DNA from 2 places in the Clostridium sp. Marseille-Q7071 genome. Region 2 is predicted to be linked to the other one. Evidence: riboswitches for the same ligand, from Rfam matches in the RefSeq annotation. Region 2 holds a riboswitch; the other holds the start of a gene.
The links. Region 2 has a riboswitch for lysine ahead of ACWPW7_RS19175 (APC family permease). Riboswitches for the same ligand answer to the same signal wherever they lie in the genome.

Region 1: another riboswitch for lysine. It lies ahead of kal (3-aminobutyryl-CoA ammonia lyase); the one in region 2 lies ahead of ACWPW7_RS19175 (APC family permease).

What each region holds. Positions count from the first base shown of each region.
Region 1 is NZ_CBCOPR010000002.1:16,172-27,947, reverse strand. Features, by position in the region: partial or broken gene ACWPW7_RS22915 (collagen-like protein) at 1,090-1,842, shown strand; gene ACWPW7_RS22910 (hypothetical protein) at 4,187-4,396, shown strand; gene ACWPW7_RS22905 (cell wall-binding repeat-containing protein) at 4,554-6,041, shown strand; gene ACWPW7_RS22900 (hypothetical protein) at 6,362-6,880, shown strand; lysine riboswitch at 7,439-7,617, shown strand; gene kal (3-aminobutyryl-CoA ammonia lyase) at 7,739-8,119, shown strand; gene kce (3-keto-5-aminohexanoate cleavage enzyme) at 8,219-9,046, shown strand; gene kdd (L-erythro-3,5-diaminohexanoate dehydrogenase) at 9,314-10,357, shown strand; gene kamA (lysine 2,3-aminomutase) at 10,411-11,658, shown strand; gene kamB (lysine 5,6-aminomutase reactivase subunit KamB) at 11,667-11,776, shown strand, end outside.
Region 2 is NZ_CBCOPR010000001.1:4,027,859-4,039,634, reverse strand. Features, by position in the region: gene ACWPW7_RS19195 (ABC transporter ATP-binding protein) at 1-1,624, shown strand, start outside; gene ACWPW7_RS19190 (ABC transporter ATP-binding protein) at 1,626-3,371, shown strand; gene ACWPW7_RS19185 (DNA alkylation repair protein) at 3,810-4,517, shown strand; gene ACWPW7_RS19180 (amidohydrolase) at 4,660-6,264, opposite strand; gene ACWPW7_RS19175 (APC family permease) at 6,269-7,663, opposite strand; lysine riboswitch at 7,829-8,011, opposite strand; gene ACWPW7_RS19170 (ArsR/SmtB family transcription factor) at 8,184-8,510, shown strand; gene ACWPW7_RS19165 (flavodoxin family protein) at 8,611-9,168, shown strand; gene ACWPW7_RS19160 (NAD(P)H-dependent oxidoreductase) at 9,192-9,761, shown strand; gene ACWPW7_RS19155 (RNA polymerase sigma factor) at 10,134-10,697, shown strand; gene ACWPW7_RS19150 (hypothetical protein) at 10,687-10,977, shown strand; gene ACWPW7_RS19145 (ABC transporter ATP-binding protein) at 10,958-11,776, shown strand, end outside.

The DNA of each region.
Region 1 (11,776 bases), on a different contig from region 2:
TTGACAACTTAAAATAATGCACAATTGTGGTGGAAATTATTTTTAAGCAAAATAATTTCTTTAAACAAATTTTCTAACTAGCACCTTTACGTTGCTAGTTTTTTGGTGAACAATGTTCGCTAGTTTTTTTCAATATGTCTTAAATTTAATGTTAATGTAATAATATATGGCGAACACTGTTCGCCGCTACAAGATCAATTTAAAATTTCTCAGCAATAGCCGAGAAATATCCACAATTGTGAATTTTGCATTGTGAATTGTGAATTAAATCAGAAGGTTTTACTTACAAAAAAACAATATAACTAAGAGAAAATGTCACATTTGGATATAAATTTACATAGTATATATAGAAAAACTAAGGGGTTTTGTCAATTAATGTTAAAGCAGGAGGACAATAATATGAGTAACTATGATAACAATATCCATAATATGAATGATTTTAGTGACAGTATACAAAATATAGATAGCAAAACTAGAAAAAAATTAGAAAGATTAGCTGAGTTATTAACTAAGTATGAAAATCAAAGCAATAAAAATATAAAACATCATGATCATTGCAAGGAACATTGCAAAGAACATTGTGAAGAACATTGTAAGGAACATTGTGAAGATCATTGTTGTGAGGAGATATGTTGCATTCCAGGACCACAGGGACCGGAAGGTCCAGCAGGACCGCAAGGTCCAATGGGACCACAGGGATGTCCAGGACCAAGAGGATGTAAAGGAGAAAGGGGGCCAACAGGTCCAACAGGCCCAACAGGCCCAACAGGACCAACAGGTCCAAGAGGAGCAACAGGAGCAACAGGGGCGACAGGGCCAAGAGGAGCGACAGGAGCAACAGGAGCGACAGGCGCAACAGGCGCAACAGGCCCAAGAGGGGCAACAGGAGCAACAGGGGCGACAGGAGCAACAGGCGCAACAGGTCCAAGAGGAGCAACAGGAGCAACAGGAGCAACAGGTGCAACAGGAGCAACAGGTCCAACGGGCCCAAGAGGTCCAGTAGGCCCACAAGGAGCAACAGGCCCAACAGGCCCAACGGGTCCAACAGGACCACAAGGAGCAGTAGGACCACAGGGACCACAGGGAATAATGGGACCACAAGGTGAAACAGGAGCACAAGGTCCAGTAGGAGCACAAGGCCCAGCAGGACCACAAGGAGTAACGGGACCACAAGGACCAGGTGGACCAGCAGGAGCGCAGGGTACAACAGGACCACAAGGACCACAGGGACCAATAGGAGCACAAGGGCCACAGGGAGTGACAGGACCACAGGGACCAGCAGGGCCACAAGGAGCAACAGGAGCACAAGGTCCAGCAGGACCAATGGGATCGCAAGGACCAGGAGGACCAACAGGACCACAGGGACCAGCAGGACCAGCAGGAGCACAAGGGGCAACAGGACAACAAGGACCAGTGGGGCCACAGGGATGTCCTGGAGTAGCGGGACCAACAGGACCACAGGGACCAGCAGGACCAGCAGGACCACAAGGAGCAACAGGACAACAAGGGCCAGTGGGACCAATGGGACCACAAGGCCCAGTAGGAACAACAGGACCACAGGGACCAGCAGGTACGCGAGGAGCAACAGGACCGCAAGGACCACAAGGACCAATGGGAACACAAGGACCACAAGGAGCAACAGGACCACAAGGAATACAAGGCCCAGCAGGCCCAGTAGGCCCAGTAGGAGCACAAGGAGTAGCAGGCCCAGCAGGACCAATGGGTGCACAAGGACCACAAGGAATAACAGGAGTACAAGGAGTAACAGGTCCACAAGGTCCACAAGGGCCACAAGGAATACAGGGACCAGTAGGTCCAACAGGCCCAACAGGAGCAACAGGTGCAGCACCAACAGGGGCGTATATTGCGGTAGTTGCTAATTTACCTTCAAGCACTGAAACTATTACACCAAATAATAATATAATATTTAATGAAGATTTAATAATTTCTCAAGGAATGGCAATATCATTGCCAGATTCAGTAATTACTATATTTGAACCAGGAACTTATTATGCAAGCTGGAATATTATAAATGTATCATCAAGTAGACCAGTAACTGGACTTTATGTAAATGGAATACTTGTTGGAGCAACTGCTTCAAATCAAAATGGAGCTTCTGTTGCTGGAACTACAATATTCCGAATATCAGCACCAAGTATAGTAGAATTAAAAAATATTAATATAGAAAACCTAATTATAGGAAACGTAGCCACAAATGTTTTTGCAGTGACTTTAACAATTCAGAAAATACTAAGTTAGTAAGGATAATAATAAAAGAAAGTAGTTTTAAACTACTTTCTTTTATATTAGCAATATATTTGAAGGATTAAAAAGTAACATTTATATATTTAAATCATAGTATATATAGAGGATAGAGTTAAATATTAATTATATTATTAATATAGTAAACCGAATCCTTAAAGAAGTTGATTAGATTATTTAATGTGGAAAGAGGAAGGTTTCAATAGTAATTGCAAATATTATATAAATTTATTTTAGTTAATTATAGATAGTAAGATGTCTGAAATAAAATACACTAACAGATTAGTTGGTGATTTTTTTAGATACCTGAGCTGAATAAATAACAGATTTGATATAAATGGAAGTATACCTATGTATAAGAATATACTAATAATTAAGATGAAATTATAATAAATAATATTATTAGTAAATATAAAATACAAAAGGATAGATTAGTAGAATCAGTATAAAATGAGTAAAAATCATTGAGAAACTAAATTTAGGTGTCTGAAATGAAATAACTAGTTCAAGATGTCATGGATATTTTGTGCCAGACAAGAAAACATAACCGATTCATAGTGGGGTTATGAACCGATTATGTTGGCTTAGTATTATGCACAATAGGTTAGCGTACTGACTAGCTATTTTTAAAGATTCCTTATATAGTTTTCTAAAGGTTCCTCCTAAAATAGACTTTATAACATGATAACCCTTGTATTTATGTTATAAGACTATATACAGGTTCTAGAATTGAGATACAGTTTAAATATCTCTTTGAGAGAAACTATTTCCTTAGAAATGTATTTTAAAGGTTAGAAAGGTTTCTTTATGTAGTATCAGAGAATACAAATATAATGCTTAAGAAATGTTAATTTGTGCTACTGGTAGAGCTGATATTGTTGTCATAATTTAAAAAGCAAATAACTATAGTCTATAAAATAGTTATATAGACTATGAATTAATCCTTTTAAGGTATTGACTGAAGTCAATACCTTTTTTAATTCACAATTAACAATTGTGGATATTTCTCAGCTATTGCTGAGAAATTTAGAATTGAATCTTTTGAAGTTACTACATAAATTCATATAAAAAACTAGCGACTCTATTGCTAGTAAAAATAAGTTAAAGAAATTAGTTTGTAAAAGTAATTTAAACCATAATTCTGGATCCTTCATACTTAATTCTTAATTCCTATAGTTTTCCCATAGTATTAGTTAAATTTATTAGTCTTGTTCCAAACTATACTGCACCCTTCTCAATTCTCCATTGATTACCTGCTTCCCAGAGGTGAAAAATTAGCAATTGTATTGCTAGCTAAAAAATCTATTGAATAAGTTAGTTTGATTAAAACTCATTTTCTCGATAATTCTTAATTTTTAATGCTTAATTTTTAATGCTTAATTTTTAATCTTTGAGGAGTAGTTATTTATAAAATAAAGAGAAATATAATAGGCTATTATAATAAATAATTTTTATAAAAATTTAATAGTGCTTTAATTAGTTCTTAAAAGTAGCATTTTTATATTTATATCATAGTATATAGCAAGTATTAAAATAAATTTAAAATATAAAATTAGGTTATTTATGAGAAATATGTTTAAAGGGAAAAGTTGTCTGTAGACAGCTACCATAAGTAACTTTAAAAATATAATTGACTTAGCGAATAGTTAGATATATAAGGCACCTTAAAAATAACTAGTTAATATGCTAGTTTATTTTGTGCCATACTTTATGGATAGAATATACTGAAGTGACTTCAGCGGACTACCAACTTGTCTGACACAAAATATTCATCACATCTTTCACTAGTTATTTTATTTAAGAGGTCTAAAAATTTAAAATAACGGGGGAATAGTTATGTGTAATAATCATAGACACAATCATAATTGTTGCTGTGAATGCCGTGAGTGCCGTAGACATCATGAATGTTGTGAACGCCGACATCATGAATGTTGTGAGCACCATAAACATCATGAATGCTGTGAGCATAGATGCTGTAGATGTTGCAGACACTGCTGCCATAGATGCTGCGATTGCTGTAAGAGATGTAGATAGGATAGATTATAGAGAAATAAAAAAGAAGTTAATTGAATATTTTAAAGGTATTGTTTTAAGCAATACCTTTTTTGAATTCATGAGAAATATTAGTTTCTAGAAAATAGATTAAAGATTATGATATTATTCATATAAGATTAATAATAATCATAAAAAATTTAATAAAACATGATAAAATTAAGGAAAAATAAAGGATTTTTTGTGTTTATGTAATATTATATAAATTGTAGAAAGTAAACTTAAAAGGAGATGATTGGATGGTTAACAATAAAAAGGTTAAGATATTAGCTGCTTTAACTATAGGAACATTAATATCCACCACTTTATTAAATGGAGTTAGTGTTTATGCTAATAATATTGAAGGAAAAACTACTTCAGTAATTACTAATAGATTACCAGCAGATAATAAAGGAGATAGATATGATACAGCTATAGCTATTTCTAAAAATGGATGGGCTAATGGCTCAAATACAATAGTATTAGTTACTGGTGCAGATTATCCTGATGCTCTTAGTGCTACGCCTTTAGCTAAGAAATATGATGCTCCGATACTTTTAACAAAAATCAATGAAATCCCAACAAATGTTTTAGATGAAATTAAGAGATTAAAGGCAAATAAAATAATAATTGTTGGAGGAAATGGTGTTATTACAGATAAAGTAGAAAAAGAATTGAAATCTGTAGTTAAAAACGTTGAAAGAGTTAAGGGTGAGGATAGATATGATACTGCAGTTAATGTAGCTAAGATATTAGGTGTTGAAAATGGTGTTGCAGTAGCTTATGGATTAAATTACTCAGATGCACTATCAATAGCACCATTAGCAGCAGGACTTTCTATGCCTATACTTTTAACAAAAACCAATGAAATGGATGAAAAAGTTCAGGAGCTTGTTAAAGATAAAAATATTCCAGTAAGTTATATAGTTGGTGGAGAAGGAGTTATAAGTAATTCTGTTATGAATGGATTTAAAAATCCTAAGAGAATTTCAGGTGTTAACAGATATGAAACAAACGTTGAAATATTAAAGTATTTTGCTTCTAAACTTAATTATGATAAAGCTTACGTGGCGACAGGAATGAATTATCCTGATGCATTAGCAGGAAGTGCACTAGCAGCGCAAACAAATTCACCTTTAATACTAACTAATAATAGTGTTATTGAAAAGCATACACTAGAACATGCTAAACTTCAAATGTCTAAAGAGATATATGCTTTAGGAGGTTCCAGTATAGTTGGAGATAATGTGCTTCAACAACTGAAGACAGATATGGGATATAGTAATATCAGTCACATAGATACTCAAACTGTAGAAGCAAAGCATAAGTCTACATTTGAATTACCTAAAACTGTAGTTGCAACTTTAGAAGATGGTAGAAAAAAAGAAGTTCCAGTTAAATGGACAAACAGTATTGCGGATACTTCTGTAGTAGGAGTTAAAAGCTATGAAGGATTAGTGATGGATAAAACTGTTGTGTTAAATGTTAAAGTAGTTCCATGTTTAGAGAAGGTTAGCGATTTAACAGCTGTAATAGGAAGAGGAGATAAATATACTTTCCCTACTACGGTACAAGGAATTATGAGTGATGGGACAACAAAAGATTTTAAAGTAAATTGGGATAATACTTATATAAACTCAAATACTCTTGGAAACTATAATTTCACCGGAATAGTTGAAGGAGAAAATAAGCAAGTTAAATTGACAGTAACTGTAAAAGAAGTTTTTAAAGTTATAGATATAAGATAGTATAGTTATAGGGTTCCGCGGTGGAAATTTAACTTATACATGATTTTAATTTCCATAACAAAAATTTTTTTCTTTAAATTAAAAATTAAGAATGAAAAATGAAGAATTATGGTTAAAACTTCACCGTCAAAACCTTCGGAGTTTTTTAAAATAAATTTTATTTTAAGAAATTCACTAAAGGTGAATTTCATCCTAAATTCTTCACTCTTAATTAGCATCCTTAATTTCTAAGGATTTAGGCTATTTTTATAGAAATTATGCTCTGGAACTCTATAATTATTTATCGATGCCTTAAGTTGATTTGCTTATAATATGGTAATATGATTAAGTTATTTGAAACCATTAAAAGATTACCTGAAGATTCTGTATCTTTAATAGAAGATAGAAAACTAATAAGAGGATTTACTTTAATAGTTATAAAGGATTGTATTTCTGCTATTGAAGAGTATAGTGAGTATTCAACTATAGCATTTAGAGGTGCATTTGTAAGTAATAATAAAGTTAAATCGTTATATCTTTTAATTAAAATTAGAGGAAAATATAAAGATGGTTATTATACAGTTTGGTTTAATTATAATGATGCATACTCGCTAAAAATTATGATTAACTTAACAAAGCAAAAGAAACTTTTAATATTACTAGTAGATAATGATAATACAATACAAAAGACAATTACTTTAGAAAATAGATTAAAAGACTTTTTCAAAGAATATCTAGACAGATGTTCAAGTATTAAATGTAGATGGACTAAAAGGGATTTTGAAATTTTTCTTAATTCTGTAAGAAAACAATATCCTACCAATATACTAATGTGGGAAGAACTAGAATGGGACATATGAAAGGCGTGACAAAGTCACGCCTTTATTTAATTCACAATTCACAATCCGTAATTGATTCTTTTTTGAAGTTACGTAGTAACTTCAAAAAAGAATCAATTAAATTGCTAGTTAAAAACAATTATGGTTGAAATTAATTCGTTAAGAATTAATTTCAACCATAATTGTCCATTGGCTAAGTTTTCAATTGATTAACTATTATTTCATAAAGATTATAAATTGTCGAATAAAATTATTTGTTAAATTTTAAATGTTTTAGTTGTATTTAAAAGAATATATGAATATAATATTAAAGGTACGAATTATAAAAATATTATTTGGAAATATTTATGTAAATTAAAATTTTACAAAAAATTATAATAAACTACAACATGTCGAATATGCTGTAAAAATTCAATTTATATTGTCGAGAATATAAGAGAAATTTATGAATAATTTATTAAATGTTAAAGTAAAATAAAATTTTCAGAAAATATCATTGATTTTTTAAATTATAAATAATATAATATAATACATAGGGTGGACATAATATGTTCACAAATTATTAAAAATTAAATATTGTTCGTAAATAGAGGAGCGAGTGAATGGTAGTATATATATGTTAAGGAAAGGAACTTCCGATGATATATGCGAAGGATTTACACGCCGAAAGGGTATACTTGTTCTTAAGTATATTACTTGGGGGTAGGAAGTAAATTTTCTATCACTGTCATAAGATATTATGATGAGCTATTTATGTGATGAAGATAAGAAATTTTCGTTACATCTATAGTCCATTATATATATATAATTAGGATTGTTTAAGGTGCTGAAAGTTTCAGTGCCTTTTATTTTTTAAAAAATTAACAGGGGGTACTAAAAATGAAATCAGTAATTAGATTAAGAATGAGTGCACATGACGCACATTATGGTGGAAACTTAGTTGACGGAGCTAGAATGTTACAATTATTTGGAGATGTAGCAACAGAGTTATTAATACTTAATGATGGAGATGAAGGACTTTTCAAAGCTTATGAAAATATTGAGTTCTTAGCACCAGTTTATGCAGGAGACTATATAGAAGCAGTTGGAGAAATAGTACACGTAGGAAATACTTCAAGAAAAATGACTTTTGAAGCTAGAAAAGTTATAGCTCCAAGACCAGACATAAATGATTCAGCTTGTGACGTATTAGAAGAGCCAATAGTTGTTTGTAAAGCAACTGGAATCTGTGTTGTTCCAAAAGATAAAAAGAGAAAATAGTATAAAGATAAAAAGTTCTTTATAATAAAAAATGAAGGAATTATTGCAAGTGATTTGTTAAAAAAATAACAATATTATCCAATGTGGGAGGAAAAGAAGATGGAAAAATTAATCATTGCTGCAGCAATATGTGGTGCTGAAGTAACAAAAGAACACAATAAAAATGTTCCTTACACTGTTGAAGAAATTGGAATTGAAGCTGAAAAGGCTTACAAAGCTGGAGCTAGTATAATTCATTTACATGTAAGAGAAGATGATGGAACTCCAACTCAAGATAGAGAGAGATTCAGAGCTTGTATAGAAGAAATTAGAAGAAGATGCCCAGATGCTATTATTCAACCTTCAACTGGTGGAGCAGTGGGAATGACTAATGAAGAAAGACTTCAACCAGTAGATTTACGTCCAGAAATGGCAACATTAGATTGCGGAACTTGTAACTTTGGTGGAGACGAAATATTTGTTAATACTGAAAATACAATAAAAGAATTTGGACAAAAGATGATAGAGCTAGATGTTAAGCCAGAAATCGAAGTTTTCGACAAGGGAATGATAGATATGGCTATAAGATTACACAAAAAAGGCTACATAAAAGCACCAATGCATTTTAATTTTGTTATGGGTGTAAACGGTGGCATAAGTGCTGAAATCAGAGATTTCGTATTTATGAAAGAAAGCATTCCAGCTGGAAGTACTTATGTAGTTTCAGGAATAGGAAGAAATGAATTCCCATTAGCTACAATGGCAATATTAGATGGTGGACATGTTAGAGTAGGTTTTGAAGATAATGTTTACGTATCAAAAGGTGTTATGGCTGAGTCTAATGCAGAACTAGTTGAGAAAGTTGTAAGAATTGCTAAAGAACTTGGAAGAGAAGTAGCTACTCCAGCTGAAGCAAGAGAAATATTAGGACTTAAACCACTTAAATAGTTTGACATTAAAATTAACATAAATGTTATTGTTTTAAAACAATGTTGAATCTTTAATTATTGTAATTTTATGATCAATAATTAAGAAAAAGAATTTTGTATGAATTTAGCGTGCAAATTTCAAGTTGTGCTAATTGTCTTAATTGTAAGTTGTGAATTAGATTAAATAATTTAAGTTTCAACATATTTAAAACGTAACCTTATAAAAAAACTACTTTACAATTTAAATTTTAAAATTTAGAGGAACATAAGGAAGGAGAGCTTAGTTATGAAAAAAGGATGTAAATATGGAACTCACAGAGTTATAGAACCAAAAGGTGTTTTACCACAACCAGCGCTTAAAATAGACAATGATATGGAGATTTACGATAATGAAATACTTATCGACGTTCAAGCTCTAAACGTTGACTCTGCAAGCTTTACTCAAATAGAAGAAGAAGCAGGTCATGATATAGAAAAAGTTAAAGCTAAAATACTTGAAATTGTTGCAGAAAGAGGAAAAATGCAAAACCCTGTAACAGGATCAGGCGGAATGTTAATAGGAAGAATAGAGAAAATTGGTGAAGCTTTACAAGGTACAACAGATCTAAAAGTTGGAGATAAAATAGCTACATTAGTTTCATTATCTTTAACTCCATTAAAAATAGAAAAAATAGTAGATGTTAAACCAGATATCGACAGAGTTGAAATAAAAGGAAAAGCTATATTATTCGAAAGTGGAATATATGCAAAACTTCCAGAAGATATGGAAGAAACATTAGCATTAGCAGCATTAGACGTTTGCGGAGCACCAGCTCAAGTTGCTAAACTTTGTAAACCAGGCGAAGCTGTATTAATCTTAGGTGGAGCAGGAAAATCAGGAATGCTTTGCTGCTACGAAGCTGTTAAGAGAGTTGGACCAACTGGAAGAGTTATAGCATTAGTAAGAAATGAAGAAGAAGCTTCAAGATTAAGAAAATTAGACTTCGGACCAAGATTACACATCGTTATAGGAGATGCTACTAAACCAATCGAAGTTATGAACCATGCACTTGAAAACAACGAAGGAAAAGAAGTTGACGTTTCAATAAACTGCGTAAACGTTCAAAACACAGAAATGTCAACTATATTACCAGTTAGAGATGAAGGAACAGTTTACTTCTTCTCAATGGCTACAGGATTTGCAAAAGCAGCACTAGGAGCTGAAGGTGTAGGTAAAGACGTAACTATGATGGTTGGTAATGGATACACTAAAGGACATGCTGAAATAACATTAGAAGAATTGAGAGAAAATGAAAACCTAAGAAAAATGTTCGAAGAGCTATACGTTTAATTTAAATTTCAATTTAAATAAAATTTATATTATTTAATGATGGAGGGAATATCATGATAAATAGAAGATATGAATTATTTAAAGATGTTAGCGACGCAGATTGGAATGACTGGAGATGGCAAGTAAGAAACAGAATAGAAACTGTTGAAGAACTAAAAAAATACATACCATTAACAAAAGAAGAAGAAGAAGGAGTAGCTCAATGCGTAAAATCATTGAGAATGGCAATTACTCCATATTATCTATCATTAATCGATCCTAACGATCCTAATGATCCAGTAAGAAAACAAGCTATTCCAACAGCATTAGAGCTTAAGAAAGCTGATGCAGACCTTGAAGACCCATTACATGAAGATACAGATTCACCAGTACCTGGATTAACTCACAGATATCCAGACAGAGTATTATTATTAATAACTGACATGTGTTCAATGTACTGCAGGCACTGTACAAGAAGAAGATTTGCAGGACAAAGTGATGACTCTATGCCAATGGAAAGAATAGATAAAGCAATTGAGTACATCAGAAACACTCCTCAAGTTAGAGACGTATTATTATCAGGTGGAGACGCACTTTTAGTATCTGATGAAACATTAGAATATATCATAGCTAAATTAAGAGAAATACCACACGTTGAAATAGTAAGAATAGGTTCAAGAACTCCAGTTGTTCTTCCACAAAGAATTACTCCAGAGTTCGCAAATATGCTTAAAAAATATCATCCAGTATGGTTAAACACTCACTTTAACCATCCAAATGAAATAACTGAAGAATCAACTAGAGCTTGTCAATTACTTGCTGATGCAGGAGTACCTCTAGGAAACCAATCAGTTTTATTAAGAGGAGTTAACGATTGCGTACACGTAATGAAAGACTTAGTTAATCAATTAGTAAAAATAAGAGTAAGACCTTACTACATCTATCAATGTGACTTATCATTAGGACTTGAGCACTTCAGAACTCCAGTTTCTAAAGGTATCGAAATCATTGAAGGATTAAGAGGACATACTTCAGGATACTGCGTACCAACATTTGTTGTTGACGCTCCAGGCGGTGGTGGAAAAACTCCAGTTATGCCAAACTATGTTATTTCACAAAGCCACGATAAAGTAATATTAAGAAACTTTGAAGGTGTTATAACAACTTATTCAGAGCCAACAAACTATACTCCAGGATGTAGCTGTGATGTTTGCACTGGTAAGAAAGAAGTTCATAAGGTTGGAGTTGCTGGATTATTAAACGGAGAAGGCATGGCTCTAGAACCAGTAGGATTAGAGAGAAATCAAAGACACAGCCACTAAGATTAACTATGAACAATATTTTAGATCTTATAAAAGACTATAATAGTGTTTCCATCATAGGAATGAATAAAAATGTAGGTAAAACTACTACATTAAATCATATATTGAAGGAGGCAAG
Region 2 (11,776 bases):
AAATAATATATTATTTTGGTCAGTAATATGTCTTGTAGGGTATGTGGTGAAGCTTAGTTTCTATGCCATATCTACTATGTTAGCCCATTTTTCTGCATATACCATATTAGAGAATATGCGACTTAAGGTTGCTGATAGATTAATGAAAGCACCACTTGGTACTGTGTTGAATCAGCCAGTAGGAAAGCTTAAGAATGTTATTGTAGATCGTATTGAAACTATTGAGCTTCCGTTAGCTCATTTGATTCCAGAGGGAATCTCTAATTTACTTTTGCCTATAGGTGTGTTTATCTACATCATTATGATAGACTGGCGCATGGCGCTTGCAGCAATGGTCACGGTGCCAATTGCAGTTGTAGCATATGCAATTATGATGAAGACATTTAATAAACAGTATGCGGATTATATGGAGTCCAGCAACTATGTAAATAGCGTGGTTGTAGAATATGTAGAGGGAATCGAAGTTATTAAGGCATTTAATCGGTCTTCATCCTCTTATGAAAAATTTGAAAAAGCAGTAAAGTCTTTTAAAGCATATACACTAAACTGGTTTGAAAGCACTTGGAAACTTATGAATTTTGGTGGATCAGTTTTACCATCAACTCTACTTGGTACTATGCCTATTGGTATGTACCTTTATATCAATGGCTCTTTAAGTCCAGCGGACCTTACAATGTGTTTAATATTGTCATTGGGAATTGTAGCACCATTGACTAGTTTTACTGTATTTGTAAATGAGATTAAAGCTATAGAATATGCTGTAAAGGATGCATATGAATTTTTAAATTTGAAAGAACTTGAAAATTCATTAGAACCAGTAACCCTTCATCAATATGATATTGAGCTAAAAAATGTATCTTTTTCCTATGATACTGATAAAAATGATAATTTAAATAGTGAAGAAAATGATGTACTTAATAATATTAATTTAAAACTTTCACAAGGAAACTTTGCGGCACTGGTTGGTCCTTCAGGAGGAGGAAAGTCCACTGTTGCAAGATTGATTGCAAGGTTTTGGGATGTGAGTAGTGGAGAAGTGAAAATTGGAGGTATTAATATAAAAAAACTTCCACTGTCACAACTTGCTGATACAGTGAGTTTTGTAACTCAGGATAATTTCTTGTTTAACTGTTCAATTATGGAGAATATACGACTTGGTAATCCTAAGGCATCAGATAAGGAAGTAATTAATGCAGCAAAAGCAGCTTGTTGTGATGAGTTTATTCAAAATCTTGATAAGGGATATGATACCAATACTGGAGAGGCAGGAGGAAAATTATCTGGGGGAGAAAAACAAAGAATTGCTATAGCAAGAGCTATATTAAAAAATGCACCTATTGTTATCATGGATGAAGCAACAGCTTTTACTGATCCGGAAAATGAAGATAAACTTCAAAAATCTATTGCTGCCCTTACCAAAGGTAAAACCTTATTAGTGATTGCTCATAGATTGTCTACCATCAAAAATGCAGATAAAATTATCGTTATGAAAAAAGGATGTATTATAAATACAGGTACTCATGACGAACTTCTTAAGGAGTGTGAACTTTATAAGGGAATGTGGGAGGCTCATATTGGTGCAAAGAAATGGGCAGCTAACAATGAGAAAGGAGTAGTGAAGTAAGATGTTTAAATCAATAAAAAGAATTATTGAGTGGTCTGGACAGCGAAAAAAGCGTTTATATATAGGGTTTATATACTCCTTCTTTAATACTATGTTTACAGCCATGCCAATTATGGGAGCTGCATATGGATTGAATCTAATTATAGAGGACATGCAGGGGAATAGCAAGCTAACAATAGATTGGGTATTCTATATGTTAGGATTTATGATTTTTACTGTAATGGGTAGATTTTTGTTTGCTTATCTTCGTGCATCTACTCAAGAAAGTATTGGACATGAAGTAGCAGCAGAACAAAGAATTAAAATTGGTGACATATTAAAAAGAGTATCTTTGGGCTTTTTTAGCAAAAAGAGTGCTGGAGAAATTGCTTCAGCTGTAACAACAGATTTGTCTTTTATTGAGATGTACGGAATGAAGATGATTGATGTTGTAGTAAACGGATATATTAGTGCATTTACAATGGTGTTTTGTCTGGCATTTTATAATTTATGGATTGCTCTGATTGCAGTAGTAGGTATATTGTTATCTGCACTATTCTTAAAATTACTTGGTAATAAGAGTAGTGAAAATGCACCGATACATCAAAAGGCACAAGATAGCATGGTTACAGCTACTATTGAGTATATCAGAGGAATGCCTGTAGTTAAGGCATTTAAACGTGATGGAGTTTCCATAGAAGGTATTAACAATGCCTACAAGATGAGTAAAGATATAAATATGAAAATTGAAAAGAATTATGTTCCTTATAACTGTCTCCATTTATTCGCTCTTAAGGCAGTATCTGTTGGCATTGTTCTTGCATCAGCAATAATGGCGACAAATGGAGCTATGGATATCCCTACCATGCTTATGATGGCTATTTTCTCTTTTGTCATCTTTGGACATATTGAAGCTATAAATAATGCAGCTCATGTATTAGAAATTATTGATGCCACATTAGATAAATTAGATAGTATAGAAAATGCAGAATTTATTGATAAAAACAGCAAGGATATGGAATTATCCGCATATGATATTCAATTTAAAGATGTTACCTTTGCATATGAAAAGCGAGAAATATTAAAGAATATATCATTCACTATGCCAGAAAATACTACTACAGCAATTGTTGGTCCTTCAGGAAGTGGAAAATCAACTATATGTAATCTAATTGCTAGATTCTATGACGTTGATAAAGGAAGTGTATCAGTAGGAGGTATGAATGTAAGGGAAATGACTTGTGATAGCCTTCTCAAAAACATCAGTATGGTATTTCAAAAGGTATATTTATTTCATGATACGGTGCTTAATAATATTCGATTTGGAAAACCAGAGGCAACCTTTGAAGAGGTAGTGGAGATAGCTAAAAAAGCTTGCTGTCATGACTTCATTATGAGTCTTCCTAATGGATATGGAACAGTGATTGGCGACGGTGGTTCAACTCTTTCTGGAGGGGAAAAACAACGGATATCTATAGCTAGAGCAATGTTAAAAAATGCTCCTATTGTTATTCTAGATGAGGCAACTGCCAGCATAGATCCAGAAAATGAACATGCAATACAGAAGGCTATTAGTACTTTAGTACATGGAAAAACCATTATAATAATTGCACATCGTCTTGCTACTATTGAAAACGCAGATCAAATACTTGTAGTGGATGAGGGGCAAATTGTACAGAGAGGAACTCATAAAGAATTAATAAATCAGAAAGGTGTTTATAAAAGATTTTTAGACATAAGAAAGACAGCGGAAGGATGGAGTATTTAAAAATATTTGTACTGCATAAATACAAAAATAAGAGGAGCTATTGTAGCTTCTCTTCTAAACTTTTATACATAAATATAATACAAGTTCATAAATGCATACTGAAAATATTGTTACATTATATTAAGAAAGGTATAATTATTTAAGATAAACTTTAGGGTGTACAATAATTAATAGTTGTTACATGCATTAGAGGAATGCGGGAAAGGTTAAGAGGGCATTTATCTATAACAAACTTTAGAAAATGTTAATTGATAAAAATATGAATAAGGTAGTATTTAGAGATGCTACAGCAATTGATTATTCTACCTATTAAATTTAGCAGAGCTGGTATAGATTATTCCCTAGAATCAATAAAAATTTTAATAAAGAAAAAGAAGAAAAAAAGCAAATTAGGTAAAATCGAAATAAAAAATTAAGAAAAGGTAGGGTGAGAATAAAATGACTAAAGAAGAAGTAATGATATATTTAAAAGAACATGGCAATGAACAAACCAAAAAAATCTATTTAAGCCATGGGGCAAAAGAACCTCTATATGGCGTAAAGCTTGGTGATTTAAAATTGCTAAAAAAGAAAATTAAGACTAATCATAATTTAGCCTTAGAATTGTATAACACTGGCAATAGTGATGCAATGTACCTTGCTGGACTCATAGAAGATCCTAAAGAAGTTTCTATTGATCAAATGGATGAATGGATAAAAGCTGCTAATTGGGATATGCTTAGTGACCGCTGTGTAGCTGTAGTTGCAGCAAAAACTCCCTTTGGATTTGAAATTGCACGAAAGTGGCTCAATAGTAGTGAGGAACTAATAGTATGTGCAGGCTATGCCATTTATTGTACTTTATTTACTATATTAGATGATAGTGAAATAGATTTAGAAGAGGTTAAAAACATTTTAAATAAAATAGCAAATAATATACATAATGAAAAAATTCGATTACAAAATTCTATGAATAATTTTGTAATAATGGCAGGTATTTATATAAAGCCACTACATGAATTTGCATTAGAAATTGCTGAAAAAATTGGAAAAATTGAGCCTGTTATAGCTAAAAATAGCTGTAATACTCAGACAGCAGCGGAATATTTAAAAAAATATGCGGAAAAAGGGAAAATAGGCATTAAGATTAAAAACTTAGGACGTTAGAAAAAAATAGAAAATTACTTCTATTAATGAATTTTGTGGAACCCTTATCTTTAAAGTAGTTTTTTATATGTGAACCCTAGCAGGTGAACTACCTACTAGGGTATTTTATATTATAATTTATAGATCTAATTTAACTTAACTTTTAATCCTGTTTCTCATATACAAATTCTCCATCTATCATGGTCTTTTCAACCTTAATGTCTTTGATTTCAAATTCATCTATGGTGAATATGTCCCTATCCAATACGATTAAATCAGCAACATAACCTGGTTTTAATCTTCCTTTAAAATCTTCTTTAAACTCATTAAAAGCACTACCAATTGTGTAGGCATCAATAACATCTTCAAGATACATCCTTTCATTTGGATAAAAACCTCCCACTGGATTACCATCTAATGTTAGTCTTGTTACTGCACAATAAATATTTGAGAATGGGCTACAGTCTTCTACTGGAGAATCTGTTCCTAAACTTATTGGAGCTCCCAATTTATATAAAGTATTAAAAGCATAAGAAGTACTTGATAATTTCTTTCCAACACGTGCCTCTACAATTTTAATATCGTAGTCTAAGAAAATAGGTTGGTACATAACAGGGATATTCAATTTAGCAATTCTCTTTAATTGTTCCTGACTTGTGATTTGACAATGAACAATGCCGTGACGAAGAGGATTTTTCTCATTCTTCATAGTTTTTTCATAGGCATTAATAACACTTTCTATGGCACCATCACCAATTGCGTGAGTTGCTACAGTAATTCCATGTTCTGTTGCTAAATCGCATAAATCTTGTAGCTGTTTATCGCTTAATGCTGCTACACCTTTAGTACCTGGAGCATCCTCATAATCCTTTAACATTAAAGCAGTCCTAGCACCTAAAGAACCATCTTTAAATAGTTTTAATACACCTTTTGATAAGAATTTTTCATCATATTGTCCTGTCTTATGTTCAGTTTCAATATAAGCTTTGAAATCATTTATATTTTGAAAATTGTATTGGTGACTATATCTTAATTTTAATTTTTTATTGTCATAAATATTATGAATTATATCGAACATTCTTTTAAAATCATTGCCCATGATATCACATGACTGAACAGAGGTTATTCCAACACTTAAAGCATAATTTGCAGCTTTTATAAATTCGTTTTCATTCTCTTTATCATCTTTTTTGGGGATAACTGATTGAATAACACGGACAGCGTTTTCGTTGAATATACCGTTTGGCTTTCCGTCGTTTCCAACTTCAATTACACCACCATCTATAATAGTACTTTCATCTACAGCTAGTACTTCTAAAGTCTTGGTATTTCCTACTGAAACGTGTCCACATACTCTATCAAAGACAATTGGAATTTCTGTAGATATTTTATCTAAATCAAAGCGATTTAATAGACGCTTTTCACCAGAAGTGAAGTAATCTTGATTCCATCCTCTACCACTTAAAACTGTTATATCTTTATTTTCTTCTATAAATTTTTTACCCAACTGAATAATTTCATCAATTGATTTAGCGGATGTTAAATTACAGGAACTCATAGCATCTCCCATATGTGACATATGAAGATGGCTGTCGTTGAAACCTGGTAAAACAGTTTTTCCTTGAAGGTCTATGATATTATCAGCATTGTTTTTTAAGATTTCCTCATTGGTACCAACTTGCTGAATAACACCATTCTCAATAAAGATTGCTTCCTGAAAATTATTTTTTTCAACATAGATTTTGCAGTTTTGTAAAATTGTTTTCAAAATATCATCCCCTTATATTTTCTTGTAAAGTTTTATTTTTTCTATCAAAATAGAAGTAAAATAATGTACCAATGGCTGGCACCAATAAACCAATAATTGAGGTTTGAGGATCTTCAATAAAGGTATTTATCATTAATCCTACGAAGATAAAAGTTGTTAAGATTACTGTAATAGGATAGCCAATTACTTTATAAGGTCTTTCTACATTAGGACGTTTTTTCCTGTAAATCATAACTGCGTATACACCTAAAGTATTAAACATCATTCCAGAGAATACAACTAAAGAAGTTAATTGATTTAAGTTTCTAAGTAATACCAGTATCACAGATATTACACATTGTACTATTAAAGGAGCATAGGGCACTTTGTGTACAGGATGCAATTTTCTAAAACTTTCAAAGAAATGACCTTGTTCACTCATTGCATAATACATTCTTGGGAAGGCTAAGATACAACCATTTAAAGCTCCAAACATAGCAACTACCATTCCTATTACAACTAAAATACTACCAGTATTTCCTAGCAATTTTTCTGCTGCATAAGTTCCTAAATAATATTGATTATTAGATATTAAACTTTCAATTTCATCAATAGGTATAACCTTATATATGGAATAATTAAATAATGTATACAGTGCTGTTATGGAAAGGATAGAAATAATGATAGCAAGGGGTAAATTTTTCTTAGGATTTTTTACTTCTTCAGCTACGGTATTTAAATTAGTCCAGCCTTCATATGCCCACAAGCTTGCTACTACAGCAAAGGCTATCATACTAATAACTGAGCCAAAGCTTGCATCTGCTGTCTTGGGAACTAGGCTTAAATCAGGTGATACTTTTCCAAATAAAAGTCCTAAGATCATTATGATTCCAATAGGAATTAATTTTGCGATCATAGATAGATTTTGCAGTTTAGAACCAAATTTAACACCGAAATAATTTACAATGGTCAATGCTATGATTAAAAAGATAGCAAGAATTTTAATCGTCCATTCTCCAAGAGGCATAATAATGGTTAAAGCACTTGGTAGTGCAATTGCTATGGCAGCAATAGAGCCAGGACCAGCGATTAACCAACTATTAAAACCACCTAAAAAACCAACCATAGGTGAATAGGCCTCACTTAAATATACAGTTAGTCCACCAGCACGGGGATCTGAAGCGCCTAGCTCAGCATAACAAATACCACCTAATAGAGAAACTAAGCCTCCAATAATCCAGCTTAATAAAGCTAAGCCAAGACTCATTCCAGTTCTCATTAATACATATGAGCCTAGATAAAAAATACCTGACCCTACCATTATACCTCCTAAAATGCTGACCCCACCAAATAGACTAATTTCTTTTTTAAAACCTGAATCCTTTACTTGAGTTAAATCATTTAAATTATTATTAGCCATATATTCATCCTCCTTTTTAAGTAATTAATTATCAATGTTAGTTCATTAAATTTACAATATTGTAAGAAAATTAAAATTAATACGAAAAATAAAAACACCTAACAGGTTTGTCGGGTGCTTATATGCGTATAGCAAAGCTAAAGACATCCTCTCCTTTCTGGCTCAATGTGAGATAGCGCAACATCAAAGTATCGAGCAAATACGATGATGACAGTCCTGTACCTATTAAATACAGACCCAGCATCAGATTTTGGTATCTGAAACTTCGGCGACGGCTCCTTTCACTATATGTCATAGGTTTCCGACCTCGATATAGTTAATATTAGCAATCGCGCCTCTACCCCACCCTTAAGGATGAGGATTTTTATGAAATTTTAATTTTTGATATCGTAACATGATATTTACATCTTGTCAACTCTATATGATTATATATATTTAAGGGATGGTTCATAATAATATTTATAAATTATTATTGACATGTGCATGAATGTGCATATATAATCTTAATTAGGTGATAGATATGAATGAAAATGATTTAATTTTAGACTGCGCCAAAGAAATAGAAGAAAGTATTGATTTTGAATTTTTTAAGACTTTATTTGATCCAGTACGATGTGATATTATGAAATATCTTGCTGTTAATGGCATTAAGAATATCAAAGATATTTCTGAAAATTTTACACAGGACCGTTCAGTTATTTCAAGACATTTAGAATTAATGCATAGATATGGAATAGTTAATAAAACAAAAGAAAATAGAAGTGTTTTTTATGAATTGAACGATAAATATATTCTTGAAAAATTTGAGTTAACAGCAATCAATTTAAAAAAATTAATACAGCAGTAAAATTTAAAAAGGCAGGTATGCCTTTTTAAAAACATCATAATATGCATATATGTGCATAAGAGTATTCATTCACCGAATTAATTGAAAGGAAAGAATAAATATGAATATATTATCTGTTTTAGCAAGTCCACGAAAGCAAGGAAATACAGCTATTTTATTAAAAGAGTATTTAAAAGGTGTAGAAGATTTAACACCATCAGCCCAAATAGAAACAATTTATCTCCAGTCAAAAAATATACAATATTGTACAGGCTGCAACACCTGTCAAAAAAGTAGTCAAAGTCAATGTGTATTAAAGGATGATATGCAGGATATTTATAAAAGTGTGGAAAAAGCAGATATTTTGGTTTTTGCTACCCCTGTTTATGTTTTTAATATGAGTGGACAGTTAAAAACTTTTTTAGACCGGTTATATGCAGTAGATCATAATATTTTATTAAATAAAAAAATTGTACTATTAACTACCTATGGCGATATCAATGAAGCCAATGCAGGGGTTGAAAACATCGTTAAATCCATCAACATGCTTTCCAATTATCTTGGTATGGAGTTTATACAAAACCTTAATGCAAGCACATATGAATTGCAGGTTTATGAAAATAATCAATATAAAAAGGCTTCCTATGCATTAGGAGCAGACATTTTAAAATATTTATAATATTTATTGAGAGGTGATTCAAGATGGTAACAATTATATTTTCTCATCCATGGCACGGAAGTTTTAATAAGGCTATACTGGATACAATAACAACTGCTTTAGAAAAAAAGAAAAAGGAATACCAGGTAATTGACTTAAATAAAGATAACTTTAACCCTGTTATGACTGAAGGGGAATTGGCTTTGTACTCAAAAGGACAACATAAGGACCCTTTGGTAACAAAATATCAAAATATGCTAAAAAAAACAGATGAAATTATTTTTCTATTTCCTCTTTGGTGGTACAATACCCCTGCTATCCTTAAAGGTTTCATTGATAAAGTTATGTTGAAAAATTTCTCATATACAGAATCGAGTTCAGGTTTAAAGGGGAAATTAACCCATATTAAATCTGCCAAAGTGATAACAACAGGTCAAGCTCCACGTTGGTATGTAAAATATCTTGCTGGTAATATGATTCAGAAAACATTTATTAATGCTACATTAAAAGGTGTTGGAATTAAAAATGCCAAGTGGATTCATTGTGGGGATGTTTCTAAAGGCGCTCAAGTGAAGAGAGAGAAATTTTTACAAAAGTTAGCGATTGACATTTAAGTATTGTATATATTCAGATGAAATAATAAGTAAAAACCTTGCAAATACATAGTTATTTTGCAAGGTTTTTATTTTATAGTTCTTTTACTTTTACATAGAGAGGAACTATAGATAAAAGAATATATTAAAAAACTTGAGATAAACTATTTGCTGGAAGAGTGAAATGAAGTTGAATGTAGAATTGAATAATAAGTTAAATATATAAGCCAGTAGAGATTTCAATTTGAAATCTTTACTGGCTTTTTTAGTAAATATCTAAAGAAATTAATTTGTTTTAAATTAATTTCATCATTTTTAATTTAAGTGTAACTTCTTCAAGTTTTTTTCGTGTAAGCTTATGAAGGAAGAGTTAGGAATTAACTTTTTTACTGAATGGTGGTGATTTATATTTGTGATGACAACATGTTAATGGAGCAAACTAAAAATGGTGATACAAAAGCTTTTGAACAACTTGTTCTAAGACATAGAGAAAAAGCAATTGGTTTTGCATTTAGCTTTTTGACAGATGTATATATGGCAGAAGATATTGTACAAGAAAGTTTTGCAGCTATATACATAAATCGTCATAGATACAAGGCTAAAAATACATTTAAAACATTTCTGTTTGCAGTGATAAGAAACAAGTGTATAGATTTTATACGCAAAAATAAAGATTCTAATATTGTAAGTCTAGAAGATGTAAACTTAGTAAGTACAGAACCAACTTTATATGAGTTAATGGAACAGCAAGAAAGGCTAAAATATTCAGCAAAGCTACTTAATAGCCTAAAGGCTGATTACCGTATTGCATTTTGTCTTTATGAGATTTATGGATTTAGCTACAAGGAAATTGCAGAAATTATGGACAAGTCATTACCGCAAATAAAAATCATCCTTTATAGGGCAAGAAACAAACTTCAAAAATATGTTAAGGAGGATATGCAAAATGAAAAGTGAACGAGAATTTTTAAATGGTATGTGGTGTAAAGTCAATATTTTAGAGTATGAAGAACTTGAAAAAGTTCGTATAAAAGCCCTTAATCGCAGGCTTACTATAAAAGCCACGGGTACTGTGATTTTCACTATAATAGCTTTTATATTTGTTATATTGTACCCACAATTTGTTGGTGATGCAATATATCCTCTAACCATTGGGGGATTGTCTATTGCGTTTATTTTTGAATATTTATCAACTAATACATTGGAGGATAAAACTTATGGAAATTATGATATCTAATCTTACTAAAAAATTTGGCAAGAAAACAGTACTTGATAATATAAATCTTGAAATACCAAGTGGTATGTTTGGACTACTTGGTAGAAATGGTGCAGGGAAAACCACACTAATGCGTATACTTACTACACTTCTAATTAAAAATGAAGGAACTGTAACGATATGTGGTGTTCCTATTGAAAATACAAAAGATATTCGTAAAATGGTAGGATATTTACCACAGGAGTTCTCTATGTATCCAAACATGACAGTATATGAAGCTATGGATTATCTAGGTGTACTGTCTGAAATACCAAAACAAGAGCGGAAAAAAATTATCTTAGAACTGTTAGATAAGGTTAATTTATATGATTGTCAAAAAGTACGAGTAAAGGCACTATCAGGAGGCATGAAACGACGACTGGGAATTGCTCAAGCTATTATGCATGCGCCAAAGATTTTAATTGTTGACGAGCCAACAGCAGGGCTTGATCCTGAGGAAAGGATACGTTTTAGAAATTTACTTTGTGAAATTGCAAAGGATCGAATTGTTATCCTTTCCACTCACATTGTAGAAGATATTGAAGCAACTTGTGAAAACATTGCAATTTTAAATAATGGCAAAGTTATTTACAAAGGTACAACTGGGAAACTTGCTGAGTTTGCAAGTGGTAAGGTTTATACAATTACTGTATCGCAAAAGGATTTGAATAATATTAAAGATAAATGTATGGTGACCTCTATGCTCTCACAAGGCAGCAATGTCACCCTTAGAGTTTTGGCAGATAGTAAGCCTTTTGATACTGCTATACCATGCAACTCT